DNA from 2 places in the Streptomyces sp. NPDC001348 genome. Region 1 is predicted to be linked to the other one. Evidence: riboswitches for the same ligand, from Rfam matches in the RefSeq annotation. Region 1 holds a riboswitch; the other holds the start of a gene.

Region 1 (7,756 bases):
CCGGACCGCTGTGGGAGTCCCTGGAAGGGCTGCTCGGCAAGGAGGGCGTCGCCACCGCCAACGGCTCCCGGCACCGCCGTCAACGGCGCACCGTCCAGCCGGCCTTCCGGCTCGACGCCATCCCCGCGTACGGGCCGGTCATGGAGGAGGAGGCGCACGCGCTGGCCGAGCGCTGGCGACCCGGCGAGACCGTCGACTGCACCTCGGAGGCCTTCCGTGTCGCCGTGCGCGTCGCGGCCCGCTGCCTGCTGCGCGGCGCGTACATGGACGAGCGGGCCGAGCGGCTGTGCACCGCCCTCGCCACCGTCTTCCGCGGCATGTACCGCCGGATGGTCGTCCCGCTGGGCCCGCTCCACCGGCTGCCTTTGCCGGCCAACCGGGAATTCAACCGGGCCCTGGCCGATTTGCATCTGCTGGTCGACGAGATCGTCGCCGAACGCCGGGCATCCGGTCGAAAGCCGGACGATTTGCTGACGGCATTGCTGGAGGCGAAGGACGAAAACGGCGACCCCATCGGGGAACAGGAGATCCACGACCAGGTGGTCGCGATACTCACCCCCGGAAGCGAAACAGTCGCCTCCACGATCATGTGGCTCCTGCAGATCCTGGCCACACACCCGGAACAAGCCGCCAGGGTCCGCGCCGAGGTCCAATCCCTGACCGGCGGCCGGCCGGTTGGATTCGAGGACGTGCGCGGGCTGACCCACACGAACAATGTCGTCGTCGAAACGATGCGGTTGCGCCCCGCCGTATGGATATTGACACGGCGCGCGGTGACCGAAACCACGCTCGGCGGCTATCGCATTCCGGCCGGTGCGGACCTCGTCTACAGCCCGTACGCGATCCAGCGCGACGCGCGTTCGTACCCGGACCACCTGGAGTTCGACCCCGACCGCTGGCTGCCGGACCGCGCCAGGGACGTGCCGAAGTACGCGATGAGCCCGTTCAGCGTCGGCAACCGCAAGTGCCCCAGCGACCACTTCTCCATGGCCCAGCTGACCCTGATCACGGCCGCCGTATCGGCGAAGTACCGCTTCGAGCAGGTCAGCGGGTCGAACGACGCCACGCGGGTCGGCATCACGCTCCGCCCGCACCGGCTGCTGGTGCGCCCCGTGCCCTGGTGACCCCGGTGACCGGATGGGACGCCGCCACCGGCGGCGTCCCACGGACCTACGGGCCGCCCGGGCGGCTCAGAAGTCCTCGTCCAGGTCGACGGTGCCCTCCACCGCCACCTGGTACGCCGACGGACGCCGCTCGAAGAAGTTGGTCAGCTCCTGGACACCCTGCAACTCCATGAAGGAGAAGGGATTCTCCGAGCCGTACACCGGAGCGAAGCCGAGGCGCGTCAGACGCTGGTCGGCGACGCACTCCAGGTACTGCCGCATCGAGTCGGTGTTCATCCCCGGGAGGCCGTCACCGCACAGGTCGCGCGCGAACTGCAGCTCGGCCTCGACGGCCTCCCGCAGCATGTCGGTCACCTGCTGCTGGAGCTCGTCGTCGAAGAGGTCCGGCTCCTCCTTGCGAACGGTGTCCACGACGTCGAACGCGAACGACATGTGCATCGTCTCGTCGCGGAACACCCAGTTGGTGCCGGTCGCCAGGCCGTGCAGCAGACCCCGGCTGCGGAACCAGTAGACGTACGCGAAGGCGCCGTAGAAGAACAGGCCCTCGATGCACGCGGCGAAGCAGATGAGGTTCAGCAGGAAGCGACGGCGGTCCGCCCGGGACTCCAGCCGCTCCAGCTTCTCGACCTCGTTGATCCACTTGAAGCAGAACCCGGCCTTCTCACGGATCGAGGGGATGTTCTCCACGGCCGCGAAGGCGGCGGTGCGGTCCTCCGGGTCGGGCAGATAGGTGTCCAGCAGGGTCAGGTAGAACTGGACGTGCACGGCCTCCTCGAAGAGCTGCCGGCTCAGGTAGAGCCGCGCCTCGGGGGAGTTGATGTGCTTGTAGAGGGTCAGCACGAGGTTGTTCGCGACGATCGAGTCACCGGTCGCGAAGAACGCGACCAGACGGCCGATCAGGTGCTGCTCCGCAGGGGACAGCTTCGCGAGGTCGGCGACGTCCGAGTGGAGGTCGACCTCCTCGACGGTCCAGGTGTTCTTGATGGCGTCCCGGTAGCGCTCGTAGAAGTCCGGGTAGCGCATGGGACGCAGGGTCAGTTCGAAGCCCGGGTCGAGCAGGTTCGCGGATCGGGTGGTCATTACTGGCAGGCCTCGCAGGACTCGGGGTTCTCAAGGGAGCAGGCGACCGCGTCGGGGTCGGCGGCCTGCTGGACGGGGATCGGCTTCCGGGACTGCGCCTGGCCCTGGGCGGCGCGGGCGATCCGGGTCGCCGGGCGGGAGCGCAGGTAGTAGGTCGTCTTCAGACCCTGCTTCCAGGCGTACGCGTACATCGAGGAGAGCTTGCCGATCGTCGGCGTCTCCAGGAACAGGTTCAGCGACTGGGACTGGTCCAGGAACGGGGTGCGCGCGGCGGCCATGTCGATCAGACCGCGCTGCGGGATCTCCCAGGCCGTGCGGTACAGGGCCCGTACCTCGGCCGGGATCCAGGCGAACTCCTGCACCGAGCCGTTCGACTCGCGCAGCGCCTCACGGGTCCGGGCGTCCCACACGCCCAGCTCCTTGAGGTCCTTCACCAGGTAGGAGTTGACCTGCAGGAACTCCCCGGAGAGCGTCTCGCGCTTGAACAGGTTGGAGACCTGCGGCTCGATGCACTCGTAGACGCCGGCGATCGAGGCGATGGTGGCGGTGGGCGCGATGGCCAGCAGCAGCGAGTTGCGCAGGCCGGTCGTCGCGATCCGCGCACGCAGCGCCGCCCAGCGCTCCGGCCAGGCGAACTCGACGCCGTAGTGGTCCGGGTGCAGCACACCGCGGGCCGTGCGGGTCTTCTCCCAGGCCGGCAGCGGGCCGCTCCGCTCGGCGAGGTCGGCGGAGGCCTCGTACGCGGCGAGCATGACGCGCTCGGCGATGCGCGTGGAGAGCGTCCTGGCCTCGGGGGAGTCGAAGGGCAGCCGCAGCTTGAAGAAGACGTCCTGCAGGCCCATCGCGCCCAGGCCGACCGGGCGCCACTTCGCGTTGGAGCGGCCCGCCTGCTCCGTCGGGTAGAAGTTGATGTCGACGACGCGGTCGAGGAAGGTGACGGCGGTGCGGACCGTCTCGTCCAGCCGCTCCCAGTCGATGTCGCCGCTCGCCGTGTCGACGAAGGCGCCGAGGTTCACCGAGCCCAGGTTGCAGACCGCGGTCTCCCCGTCGTCCGTGACCTCGAGGATCTCCGTGCAGAGGTTGGAGGAGTGCACGACGTGGCCCGGCTCGGCCGTCTGGTTGGCGGTGCGGTTGGCGGCGTCCTTGAAGGTCATCCAGCCGTTGCCGGTCTGTGCGAGGGTGCGCATCATCCGGCCGTACAGGTCGCGGGCCGGGATGGTCTTCCTGGCCAGGCCCGCCGCCTCGGCCCCGCGGTAGGCGGCGTCGAACTCCTCGCCCCACAGGTCCACCAGCTCCGGCACGTCCGCCGGGGAGAACAGCGACCACTGCTCGTCGGCGTCGACCCGGCGCATGAACTCGTCCGGGACCCAGTGCGCGAGGTTGAGGTTGTGCGTACGGCGGGCGTCCTCGCCGGTGTTGTCCCGCAGTTCCAGGAACTCCTCGATGTCGGAGTGCCAGGTCTCCAGGTAGACGGCCGCGGCGCCCTTGCGGCGGCCGCCCTGGTTCACCGCGGCGACGGAGGCGTCCAGCGTCTTCAGGAACGGCACGATGCCGTTGGAGTGCCCGTTGGTGCCGCGGATCAGCGAACCGCGGGAGCGGATACGGGAGTACGCCAGCCCGATGCCGCCGGCGTGCTTGGACAGCCGGGCGACCTGGTGGTAGCGGTCGTAGATGGAGTCCAGCTCGTCCTTGGGGGAGTCCAGGAGGTAGCAGGACGACATCTGGGGATGCCGGGTGCCGGAGTTGAAGAGGGTGGGGGAGGAGGGCAGGTAGTCGAGGCGGCTCATCAGCCCGTAGAGCGCCGCGACCTCGTCCACCGAGCGGCTGGTGTCGTCCTCGGCGAGACCGGCGGCGACGCGCAGCATGAAGTGCTGGGGCGTCTCGACGACCTTGCGGTTGATCGGGTGGCGCAGCAGGTACCGGCTGTGCAGGGTGCGCAGACCGAAGTAGCCGAAACGGTCGTCGGCGCCGGTGTCGACCAGCGCGTCCAGGCGCTCGGCGTGCAGCCGTACGAACTCCGCGGTGCGGTCGGCGATGAGCCCCTCGCGATGGCCCACGGCGACGGACCCGGTGAAGGACGTGACGCCCTGCGAGGCCGCTTCGGCGCGGATGGTGAGGGTGAGCAGCCGGGCGGCCAGCCTCGAGTAGGCCGGATCCTCGGAGATCAGGCCGGCGGCCGTCTCCGTGGCCAGCTCGCGCAGCTCGGCCTCGTCGGCCCGCGCCGACCGGCCGCGCAGCGCGGCGGCGGCCACCCGGCCGGGGTCGGCGTCGGGCAGGTCGGCGGTCAGCTCGGTCAGGGTCCGCAGCAGCGTGGCTCCGGGACCGTCCGGCTCCACCGGGACGGCCTCGGTCGCCGGGGTGGCTGAAGCCGGGTCGGCTGGCGCGATGGTCACGTGGGGCACTCCCTCGCTCGGCACGGGGCCTGGCGGAGGGCAGGGGGCGGCACGAGCGCACGCGGCGTCGCGTCCACCGGCCCACTCCACGAGGCCCGGACGTCATGGGCGCCCGACCGGACGGCCGGGCACGCTGTCGGCAGGTCCTCGGACTGACCCTCGCCACCCGTATGCGGGCATACGGGTGCGAGTACACCGTTGCGGGACAGTTCCGGATTCGCACCGGATTCCCCTGCGGCGACAGCGAGCATGAGCATACATCTAGTGCCGGGCTGTGGTGGCACCCCCAGATGTTGTGTTGCGTCTGCTTCAGAGCGTCAACTCATAAGTGAGGAGAGTGACGTCGGCGAGATCCGGGAGGGGGGCCCAGTCCCGCTCGGGAGTGCGGACGAAACCCAGGCGTTCGTAGATGCGGTGGGCGGCGTGCATGGCGCGCTGGGTCGACAGGACGATCCGCACACAGCCCTCCGTGGCCCGCGCACGGTCGACGCAGGCCTGGACGAGCGCCCCGCCGGCGCCCCGGCCGCGCGCCGTGCGGGCGACCGCGAGCATCCGTATCTCGGCCTCTCCCGGCCCGGCGATGTCGGCCATGGGTCCGCCGGACGGTACGAAGGTGACCCCGCCGAGCACCTCCCCGTCCGCCTCGGCGACCAGTACGTCGGCGGCGGCGGCCCGCTTGGCCACGTCCCTCAGCTCACCGAGGTACCGGTCGCCCTCCCCGAAGTCGAGGAGCCCGTCCTGGAGATAGGCCTGGGCGGTGATCTCACCGAGGGCCTCGTACTCGTCGGCTGCCGCGTGCCGTATCAGGATGTCCATGGGGGCGAGTGTGCCCGACGGGTACGACGACGGGCCGCCGGATTTCCCCGGCGGCCCGTCCGACGCGTACGGCTCAGTGCGTGCTGCCGGCCGTCGCGGGCGGCAGTTCCACCTGTACGCCCGGGTCGCCGGCGTCCGCCGTGTAGTCCTCCGGCCTGGTCTCGTCGACGCCCTCGGGGGCCTTCGCCGCCCTCAGGACGAAGGTCAGGACCACGGTCACGAGGACATTGAGGACGAACGCCGTCAGGCCGATGTAGCCGATCTCCCCGAGGCCCGGGATCTCCTTGGCGTTGCCGCCGAAGTGCGGCTGCGTCGGCGAGGAGATGCCGTACGCGGCGAGCGTGCCGTACACCATGCCGACCGCCCAGCCCGCGAGCAGCGCCCAGCGGTGGAACCAGCGGGTGAACAGGCCGCCGACCAGGGCCGGGAAGGTCTGCAGGATCCAGATGCCGCCGAGCAGCTGGAAGTTGATCGCGACGGTCTTGTCCATGGTGAGGACGAAGACCAGCGCGCCGACCTTCACCAGCAGCGACACGAACTTGGAGACCTGAGCCTCCTGCTTCGGCGTGGCGTCCGGCTTGATGAAGTCCTTGTAGATGTTGCGGGTGAAGAGGTTGGCGGCCGCGATCGACATGATCGCCGCCGGCACCAGCGCACCGATGCCGATCGCCGCGAAGGCCACACCGGCGAACCAGTCCGGGAACATGTTCTCGAACAGCTGCGGGATGGCCAGCTGGCCGTTGGTGACCTTCACCCCGGCCGCGATCGCCATGAAGCCCAGCAGCGCCAGCAGGCCCAGCATCAGGGAGTACAGCGGCAGGATCGTGGTGTTGCGGCGGATCACGTCACGGCTGCGCGAGGACAGGGTCGCGGTGATCGAGTGCGGGTACATGAACAGCGCCAGCGCGGAGCCCAGGGCCAGGGTCGCGTATGTCCACTGGTTCGCCTCGCCCGGCACGAGCGTGCCGCGCGGCTTCCCGGTCGCCGGGTTGACCTGGCTGAACGCGTCGCCCGCCTTGGCGAAGACGTCGTCGAACCCGCCCAGTTTGATCGGGATGTAGATGATCGCGACGGCGATGACGATGTAGATCAGCGCGTCCTTGACGAACGCGATCAGCGCGGGGGCCCTCAGCCCCGAGGAGTAGGTGTAGGCGGCCAGCACGCCGAAGGCGATCAGCAGCGGCAGGTCCTTCACGAACCAGTTGGTGTTCTCGCCGCCGCCGACCCCCATCACGTCCAGCACGGCCTGGATGCCGACCAGCTGGAGCGCGATGTACGGCATCGTCGCCAGGATGCCGGTCAGCGCCACCGCCAGCGACAGCCCCTTCGAGCCGAAGCGGCCGCGCACGAAGTCCGAGGTGGTCACGTAGCCGTGCTTGTGCGAGACCGACCACAGGCGGGGCAGGAACGTGAAGATCAACGGGTAGACGAGGATGGTGTACGGCACCGCGAAGAAGCCGGCCGCGCCCGCCGCGTAGATCGCCGCCGGTACCGCGACGAAGGTGTACGCCGTGTACAGGTCGCCACCGAGCAGGAACCAGGTGATCCAGGTACCGAACGACCGGCCGCCCAGGCCCCATTCGTCGAGGCTGTGCTCGTCGTCGGCCCTGCGCCAGCGTGCGGCGAGGAAGCCCATGACCGTCACGGCCAGGAAGAAGAAGACGAACACGCCGAGCGCGACGCCGTTCACGCCGTCCTTCATTCCGCCGTACCCCCCTTCGCATCCTGGCGGGCGCGCTGGTCACGCCGCCACAACTGGTAGGCGATCATGGTCAGCGCGGTGGAGATCGGCACCCAGAGCATCTGGTACCAGTAGAAGAACGGGATGCCGATGAACGCGGGGTCCGCCTCGGCATAGGAGCCGACCCACAGCATCGCCACGAAGGGCGCGATCAGGCAGAGGGCGATGACGACGCGCAGAGGCGTCACCACCGCCGGTCTCGTCGTATCCGGTGCGTTGGACATCTCTGTCGGCTCCGTCCCCTCACTGATCACCTGTGTAATGCGCAGGCAATCTAGGGGACGGGGTCAGGGGAGTGGAAGACCTCGCCCGCATGTCGGCATGTCGATTCCGGGGCGAAGGTGTGAAGACGCCGACTCGCCTACTCCTGCGGACGCTTCAGCCTCGCCACGAACTTGTAGCGGTCTCCCCGGTACACCGACCGCACCCACTCCACGGGCTTGCCCTCCCGGTCCAGGGAGTGCCGGGAGAGCATCAGCATCGGCAGGCCCACGTCGGTACCGAGCAGGCCCGCCTCGCGGGGAGTGGCCAGCGAGGTCTCGATGGTCTCCTCCGCCTCGGCGAGGTGGACGTCGTACACCTCTGCGAGAGCGGTGTACAGC
Region 2 (7,756 bases), on a different contig from region 1:
CGGCGGAGGACCGCTTCGGCCCCTTCCCGGACCTCTGCAACGAGTACGGCATGTGCAGCATGCTCTCGTTGCCGCTGACGCCGCCGCGCCAGCGGGTCACCGGCGTCATGAACCTCTACTCCAGCGAGCGTGAGGCCTTCACCCGGCCGGTACGGGAGCAGGCGGCGGTCTTCGCCGGATACGCCTCCGGTGCGCTGGGCGTGGCGCTGAAGATCGCCGGTCAGACGCGGTTCAGCACCGACCTGCAGCGGGCGATCACCTCCCGCACGGTCATCGACCAGGCCCTCGGCATCGTCATGTCGCAGCGGCGCTGCGACTCCGACAAGGCCCTGGAGATCCTCAAGCGCCTCTCGCAGCAGCGCAACGTCAAGCTCCGCGACGTCGCCTCGCAGGTCGTCGCCCAGGTCACCGGTACTCCTCCCACTCCCCGGCCGCTGCACCCGCGCGACTCGGCGCTGTGAGCCCTCGCAGGGGAGACCGAGGGCCGTTTCGGGCCCCCGGCCCCGGGTAGTCGGGACTCCTCCCGCGGGCAGGGGCACCTGCTCAGGGCCCTTCGAGGACGGCCGGGCCGGGACTGAAGGAGGCGGTGGAGGTGCGGCCCAGGGACGACGGCGCGTACGCGGACGGTTCCGACGGCCCGGAGCAGGGCCGGCGCCCCGCGAGCGCTGCCGGCAACACGGCACCGCACCGGGCGGACCCGGCACAGGCCCTGGCCGCGGCGGTACGGGGAGCGGCGCCCGAGGAACTGCCCCGACGGCTGTGCGCGGCCGCCGTCGAACTGCTTCCGGTGGCCGGCGCGAGCGTGTCACTGCGCAGCGAGGGGCTGCCCGTGCTGGTCGGGGCGAGCGACGACAGGGCGGCCGGCATGGCGGAGATGCAGGCCACGCTCGGCGAGGGGCCCTGCGTGTGCGCCGCCGAGACCATCGCACCGGTGTTCGCGGACGACCTGACCGGCGGACCGGCCGTGGCGCGCTGGCCGGTGTACGCGCAGCAGGCGACGGCCGTGGGGGTCCGGGCGGCCTATTCGCTGCCGCTCGGCGACACCACGGTGTGCGTGGGCACCCTCGACCTGTACGGCACGAGCCCCGGCGAGCTGGCCGGCCCCGACCTGCACACCGCCCGGCTGCTGGTGAACGCCCTGACCACGGCGTTGACGTCGCTGCTCCGGGACGATGCGGAGACCGGTCGCCCGGACCCCGTCTGGCTGGGCGGCCTGACCGCCGAGCACAGCGCGATCCAGCAGGCCATCGGCATGATCATGGCCCAGCTGGGGGTCGACGCGGGCGAGGCGCTGGCGCGGCTGCGCGGGCACGCGTTCGCCCGCGGGCGTACGGCGCTGGAGGTGGCGCACGACGTGATCGGGCACCACACGCGGTTCGACGGGGACCGGCCCTGACGGCGGTCAGACCTGGGTGCGGGCTTCGTCGCGGACCTGGGCCAGGCGCTGGGCGCCGACTTCCAGGACCCGGTGGGCGGTGTCGTCCGGGAGCACGGTGCCGGGCGCGCCGAGGGTGAGCACGATCGACTGGTCCCCGACGCGTACCGCGGCGACGTCCACGCTGAGCACGGGTGTGTCGCCGTCCGCGTCGGCCTCGCCGGTCAGCGTGACCCGCAGGCCCTGCCGGGCGTCCCCGACGGCCGGCAACGGCAGTTCCTCCACCTGCACGGCCTCGGCGCCGGCGCGGGTGGTCGTCGCAAGGAACTGTCCGCAGCTGCCCGGCAGCGTGCGCAGCCAGGCCAGTACGCGGTCCACGTCCGCCGGGCGGTGGGCGGCGACCTGGTAGCGCAGCTGGGCGAGGTCGTCGGTGTCGTCCAGGGCGGTCACGGCGGCCTGGCCGCCCCACGGCGCGCCGAACAGCTCCTCGGTGTACAGCGCCTCCAGCATCCGCTGACAGTCGGGTGCCGCGTTCGTCGTCGCCTTCAGCATCCCGTCCCGCCAGGTCGCCGCCCCCTCGGACGGCACCCAGGGCGCGCCGAGGTCGGCCTCGCCGACCAGGGCGGACCGGGCCTGGTCGCCGGTCAGGGCGGGGTCGGGGCCGTCCTGCCCGTCCGGTGACAGGGCCGAGGTGGCCACCGGGTCCCGGGCCTGGTCCGGGGTGCGCACCAGGCAGGAGGAGGCACTGAGCAGCGTGGCCGCGGTGAGCAGGAGGGCGGCGGGGCGGCGGGTGACCGAGGGGCGGGGCATGTACTCACGGCACCACTGCCTCCGGCGGTCCACCAGCGGTCCGGGCCGTCCGGGTGAGGGGTGCTCCCCGTGCACTGCTGGGGGCTGCCGCCCCCGGACCCCCGCTTCGGCCCGGACGGCCTCGTCGCCGAACGCCGGACGGCTGAGTACGCGACCCGGTGACGCGGGCCCCGTCCGGGGCTGATCCTGGGGGCGGAACGACAGAAGGAGTCCACCGTGACCGGTCAGCCCATACCTGTGATCATCGACTGTGACACCGGGGTCGACGACGCCCTGGCCCTGCTGTTCGCCGTCCGCCACCCGGACCTGGACCTGCGGGCGGTGACGTGCGTGGCCGGGAACACGGACGTCGACGGGGTGGTCCGCAACACCCTGACGGTGCTGGAGCAGGCCGGCGCGCCGGACATCCCGGTGGCCCGCGGGGCCGAGCGGCCGCTGATCGAGCCGGCCCGCTCGGCACGGCACGTGCACGGCCACGACGGGATGGGCGACCTGGGGCTGCCCGCGCCGACCCGGGCCCCGGCCGCCGTGGACGCGGTGACGCTGCTGCACCGTGAGATCCTCGCCTCGCCCCGCCCGGTCACCCTGGTCCCGACGGCTCCGCTCACCAACATCGCTCTGCTGTTGCGCACCCACCCGGAGGTGACCCGCAACATCGAGCGGATCGTGTTCATGGGCGGGGCCGTGACCACCGGGAACGCCACGCCCGTCGCCGAGTTCAACGTCTGGCACGACCCGGAGGCGGCGGCGGTCCTGCTCACCGCCGGGGTGCCGATCACCATGTACGGGCTGGACGTCTTCCACCAGGTCGTCGTGGACGGGGGCCAGGTGCGGCGGCTGCGGGCGAGCGCCGAGCCCGGCACCCGGCTGGCCGGCGAACTGCTCGCCCACCGGCCGACGGCGCAGGGCGGCCCCGCCGAGGCCGAGGCGGCGGGCGGCCTCGGCGACGCGGGCGCGGTCTGCGCGGTCGCCGACCCGGAGGGCATCACCACCCGCCTGCTGCCCGTCGAGGTCACCCTCGCCCCGGGCCCGTCCCGGGGCCAGACCGTCGTCGACCGCCGCCCCCGCCCGGGCGAGTCCGAGATCCACGACGGCGTCCGCGAACAGACCCTGGTGGACGTGGCCTTGGAGGTGGACGTCGACCGGTTCGTGAAGCTGTACCTGGAGACCGTGGAGCGGCCCTGGCCGCCCAGCCGCCTGGCCGACTAGTCGGTGGTGGCGGGGGCCGGGGCCGGTGCCCCCCACCGTTCCTCCACCCGGGCCACCTTCCAGTAGGTCAGGGCCGCCGCCCACACCACCACGAACAGGCCGACGATGAGGTAGCCGACGTTGTCCAGGTCGAGGTCCGCGATCCAGCCGGTGACGCCGTCGCGCAGGTCGAGTTTGTCGTGCAGGACGCCGACCAGCTCGATGGTGCCGATGAAGAAGGCGACGGCGATGGACAGCCCGGTGATGGTGAGGTTGTAGAACACCTTGCGCACCGGGTTGGAGAACGCCCACTGGTAGGCGAAGTTCATGAAGGTGCCGTCGAGGGTGTCGAACAGGCTCATCCCGGCGGCGAAGAGGAGGGGCAGGCAGAGGATCGCGTACCAGGGCAGGCCGGCCGCCGCGCCCGAACCGGCCATCACCATCAGCGTGACCTCGGTGGCGGTGTCGAAGCCGAGGCCGAAGAGGAAGCCCAGGGGGAACATCTGGCCGGGGCGGGAGACCGACTTCGTGAGACGGCCGAGGATGCGGTTCATGAACCCCCGGGAGTCCAGGTGGGCTTCGAGCTCCGTCTCGTCGTACGTCCCGGCCCGCATCGCCTTGAACACGCGCAGGATGCCCGTCAGGGCGACCAGGTTCAGGGCGGCGATGAGATAGAGGAAGGTCCCCGAGATGGTCGTGCCCATGAAGCCGAGGACCTGGTGGGTGCGCGAGCCCTCGTTCATCACCTTGCCGGCGAGCTGGGTGCCGCCCGCGATCAGCGTCGCGAGGACCACCACCACGCTGGAGTGCCCGAGCGCGAACCAGAAGCCCACCGACACCGGGCGCTTGCCGTCGGCCATCAGCTTGCGGGTGGTGTTGTCGATGGCGGCTATGTGGTCGGCGTCGAAGGCGTGCCGCATGCCGAGGGTGTAGGCGGTGATGCCCAGGCCGATCCCGAAGGCCTTGGTGCCGACCTTGTAGTGCTCGGGGACGACGAGCAGGAAGAGGATGCCGAACGCGACGACGTGCAGGGCGAGGATCACCACCAGCAGCCCGGCCGTTCTGATCGTGTCCTCGCGCCGCCACCGGAAGGAGGGGGGCACCGTCGTCGTCGGGGCGGTTTTCGCGGGCAGGGTCATCCGGTTCACGCTCCAGCACCTCGTGGATCACTTCGTGAGCTGCCGTGGCCGGTCTCCTGGCTTACGGGTGGTTGCGTCCGCCGTCCCTGCCTTCCCGGTCGTACGACCAGTGGCCCGGCGGATGCCGGACGGGACGTGAACTCCCCGATCACAGTGGCGAGGGCCGCGTCGACATCGCATCGACTTCCCGAGCACCACGGCGTGCCCACCGTAGGGGCGGAAGCGGTTCCCTGCATAGCTGCGTACCTGCGCAGGTATGGAAGATCACAGAACGGCGCCTGCCACTATGGCGTCATGCATCTCGTGCCTGCCGACCGCGCGGACCGTCGCACCATCGACGGTCACCGGGTGTGCGACGCCATCGCCGCGATCGGCGAACCCGGTCATGTGCGCACCTGGGCCGACCGTTTCTCCCTGCTCGCCGACGCCAAGCGGCTCGCTCTGCTGCTCGCCCTGCACCGCACCGGGCCGCTCGCCGTGTCCGATCTGGCCATCGCGACCGGCATGAACGACCCCGCCGTCTCCCAGGCTCTGCGGCTGCTGCGGGCGGCGGGGGTCGTGGAGGGTGAGAAGGAGGGGCGGGTGGTCAGGTACCGGGTGGTGGACGCCGAGGTGCAGGGGCTGCTGAAGCGCTGCACGGCCGACGGGGGCTGACCGGCCCGCCCCGCGGGGGTCAGCCGCGTGCCGTCCGCTTCCGGCGCGTCGCGACGATGATGGCGGCACCGCCGGCCAGGAGCACCGCCGCACCCCCGACGATCATGCCGGAGCCGCTGCCGCCACCGGTCTCGGCGAGGTCGCCGCCGCCCCCGTCGGGCGTCGTGGCCGCGGCCGGGCTGGACTCCGAGGCGGACGGGGTCGGCGTGGTGGCGGACGTCGGCTTCGAGGCGCTCGGGCTCGGGGTGTCGCTGCCGTCGGCCGGGGTCGACGGCTCGGCCGGCGGGACGGACGCGGGGGAGGACGGGGTCGGCGTGGCGGACTGGTTGGAGGTGCAGTCCTTCGTGCCGCCGTTCCAGGCCGCGATCAGCTTGTCCTTGATGACCGGGTGGTCCGGGCCCTTGGGCAGGTCGCCGTGCTCGAAGCCGTCCTTGGCGTCGAGCTTGCCGTCGAACTTCACCGCACCCCGGTAGAGGTCGATCTGCGCGAAGCAGCCGGCGTCCGGCACCGCGATGTCGAGGGAGTCGGTCTGGCCCGGCTTGACCGTCACGGAGTCGAAGTCGATGAAGACCTGCTCGCCGGAGGTGCCGAAGGAGGAGCCGTGGGCGACGTAGGAGGCCAGCGAGGCGGTGCAGGTGGAGGCGTCACCGGCGGTGCGGACCTTGATGTGGACCTTGCCGTCCTCGGTGGGCCTGAGGTTCTGGTCGTCGACCTTGACCGAGTCGTAGAAGCCGGTGCCGTCCAGCGAGAACTGGCAGCGTTCGGTACCGGTCTCCGTGCCCGCGCCGGTGCCCGGCTTGTAGGCGCCGCCGGACTTCCAGCCGTCCCCGCCGTCGCCGGCCCAGGCAGCGGAGGAGGCTGCGACGGAGGCCGCGCAGAGGGCGAGCGTCGCGACGCCCGTTCCCAGCAGGCGACGCGCGGTGGCACGACTCGCTATGGACATGTGTATCCCTATCAGGAGTTCTGAGGTGGTCTCAGACGGTGTGAACCGGCCTGAAACAGGCAGAGGAAAGCAGAGGGAAGCAGCGGAAAGCAGAGGAAGCGCTGGGCTCGATGGTCATATGCGCCACAGTGTGAGCACATGGTGAGGCGACCTGCGGAACCCTGTCAACCTGCGCTGATTCGAGGTCAGTTGATGACCCATTACAACCTCGCCACACTGGGAAGAATCCGTTCCGCATAGTGTGAAGGTTCACTTTCCCGGCAATGTGAACAGGCTTTCTGTGCCGTCCTCTCCAAGGGAGCCGATGTGACCGACCTTTCGTCCAGGAATCCCGACTGGTGGCGCCAGGCCGTCGTCTACCAGGTCTACCCCCGCAGCTTCGCCGACGCGGACGGCGACGGGCTCGGTGACATCCGGGGCATCGCCGAACGGCTGCACCACGTGGCCGCGCTGGGCGCCGACGCCGTGTGGCTGAGCCCGTTCTACCCGTCGGAACTGGCCGACGGCGGCTACGACGTCGCCGACCCCAGGGACGTCGACCCCCGCCTCGGCACGCTGGACGACTTCGACGCCATGGTCGCCGAGGCCCACCGGCTGGGCCTGAAGGTGATCGTCGACATCGTCCCCAACCACACCTCCCACCAGCACACCTGGTTCCAGGAGGCCCTGCGCGCCGGTCCCGGCTCCGCCGCCCGCGACCGCTACGTCTTCCGCGCCGGACGCGGGGAGCGGGGTGAACTTCCGCCCACCGACTGGCAGTCGGTCTTCGGCGGCAGCGCCTGGCAGCGGGTCCCCGACGGCCAGTGGTACCTCCATCTGTTCGCGCCCGAGCAGCCCGACCTCAACTGGGACCACGAGGAGGTCCGCGCCGACTTCCGCACCACCCTGCGCTTCTGGGCCGACCGGGGTGTCGACGGCTTCCGCGTCGACGTCGCCCACGGCCTGGCCAAGGACCTGGACGATCCGCTGCGCGACGTCGGCGACCTGGGCGCGACCGGAGAGGAGGCGCTGCAGCACCTGCCGCCCGGCAGTCACCCCTACTGGGACCGCGACGAGGTCCACGAGATCTACCGCGACTGGCGCAAGATCTTCGACGACTACACCCCGCCCCGCACCGCGGTCGCCGAGGCCTGGGTCCCGGACGCCCGCCGCGCCCTGTACGCCCGCCCGGACGAACTGGGGCAGGCGTTCAACTTCGAGTACCTGCAGGCAGGCTGGGACGCCGAGGTGCTGCGCCGGGTCATCACCGGTTCCCTGGACACGGCCCGTACCGTCGGGGCGTCGGCCACCTGGGTCCTGTCCAACCACGACGTCGTACGCCACACCTCCCGCCTGATGCTGCCGCCCGGCACGGACGACAACGCCTGGCTGCTCTCCGGCGGTCACGCGCCGCGGGTCGACGAGGCGGCGGGCCTGCGCCGGGCGAGGGCGGCGACCCTGCTGATGCTGGCCCTGCCCGGATCCGCGTACGTCTACCAGGGCGAGGAACTCGGCCTGCCCGAGGTCGCCGACCTGCCCACCGAGGTCCTCCAGGACCCGATCTGGGAACAGACCGGGCACGTCCGCAAGGGCCGCGACGGCTGCCGGGTGCCCCTGCCGTGGACGACCGGTGGACCGTCGTACGGCTTCGGCGCCCAGGGTGCCTGG

Evidence for each region. Region 1 has a riboswitch for cobalamin ahead of ACWC21_RS18125 (ribonucleoside-diphosphate reductase subunit alpha). Riboswitches for the same ligand answer to the same signal wherever they lie in the genome.
Region 2: linked by a shared signal. The riboswitch ahead of ACWC21_RS39615 (HoxN/HupN/NixA family nickel/cobalt transporter) and the one ahead of ACWC21_RS18125 (ribonucleoside-diphosphate reductase subunit alpha) in region 1 are both predicted to bind cobalamin.

Annotation. Positions count from the first base shown of each region.
Region 1 covers NZ_JBSFIK010000015.1:108,846-116,601, reverse strand. Annotated here, with positions in the region: gene ACWC21_RS18135 (bifunctional albaflavenone monooxygenase/terpene synthase) at 1-1,124, shown strand, start outside; gene ACWC21_RS18130 (ribonucleotide-diphosphate reductase subunit beta) at 1,191-2,204, opposite strand; gene ACWC21_RS18125 (ribonucleoside-diphosphate reductase subunit alpha) at 2,204-4,597, opposite strand; cobalamin riboswitch at 4,719-4,854, opposite strand; gene ACWC21_RS18120 (GNAT family N-acetyltransferase) at 4,907-5,413, opposite strand; gene mctP (monocarboxylate uptake permease MctP) at 5,487-7,115, opposite strand; gene ACWC21_RS18110 (DUF3311 domain-containing protein) at 7,112-7,378, opposite strand; gene ACWC21_RS18105 (GntR family transcriptional regulator) at 7,516-7,756, opposite strand, start outside.
Region 2 covers NZ_JBSFIK010000066.1:26,585-34,340, forward strand. Annotated here, with positions in the region: gene ACWC21_RS39595 (GAF and ANTAR domain-containing protein) at 1-461, shown strand, start outside; gene ACWC21_RS39600 (GAF and ANTAR domain-containing protein) at 593-1,396, shown strand; gene ACWC21_RS39605 (hypothetical protein) at 1,403-2,185, opposite strand; gene ACWC21_RS39610 (nucleoside hydrolase) at 2,402-3,394, shown strand; gene ACWC21_RS39615 (HoxN/HupN/NixA family nickel/cobalt transporter) at 3,391-4,512, opposite strand; cobalamin riboswitch at 4,542-4,726, opposite strand; gene ACWC21_RS39620 (ArsR/SmtB family transcription factor) at 4,807-5,166, shown strand; gene ACWC21_RS39625 (LAETG motif-containing sortase-dependent surface protein) at 5,186-6,109, opposite strand; gene ACWC21_RS39630 (glycoside hydrolase family 13 protein) at 6,416-7,756, shown strand, end outside.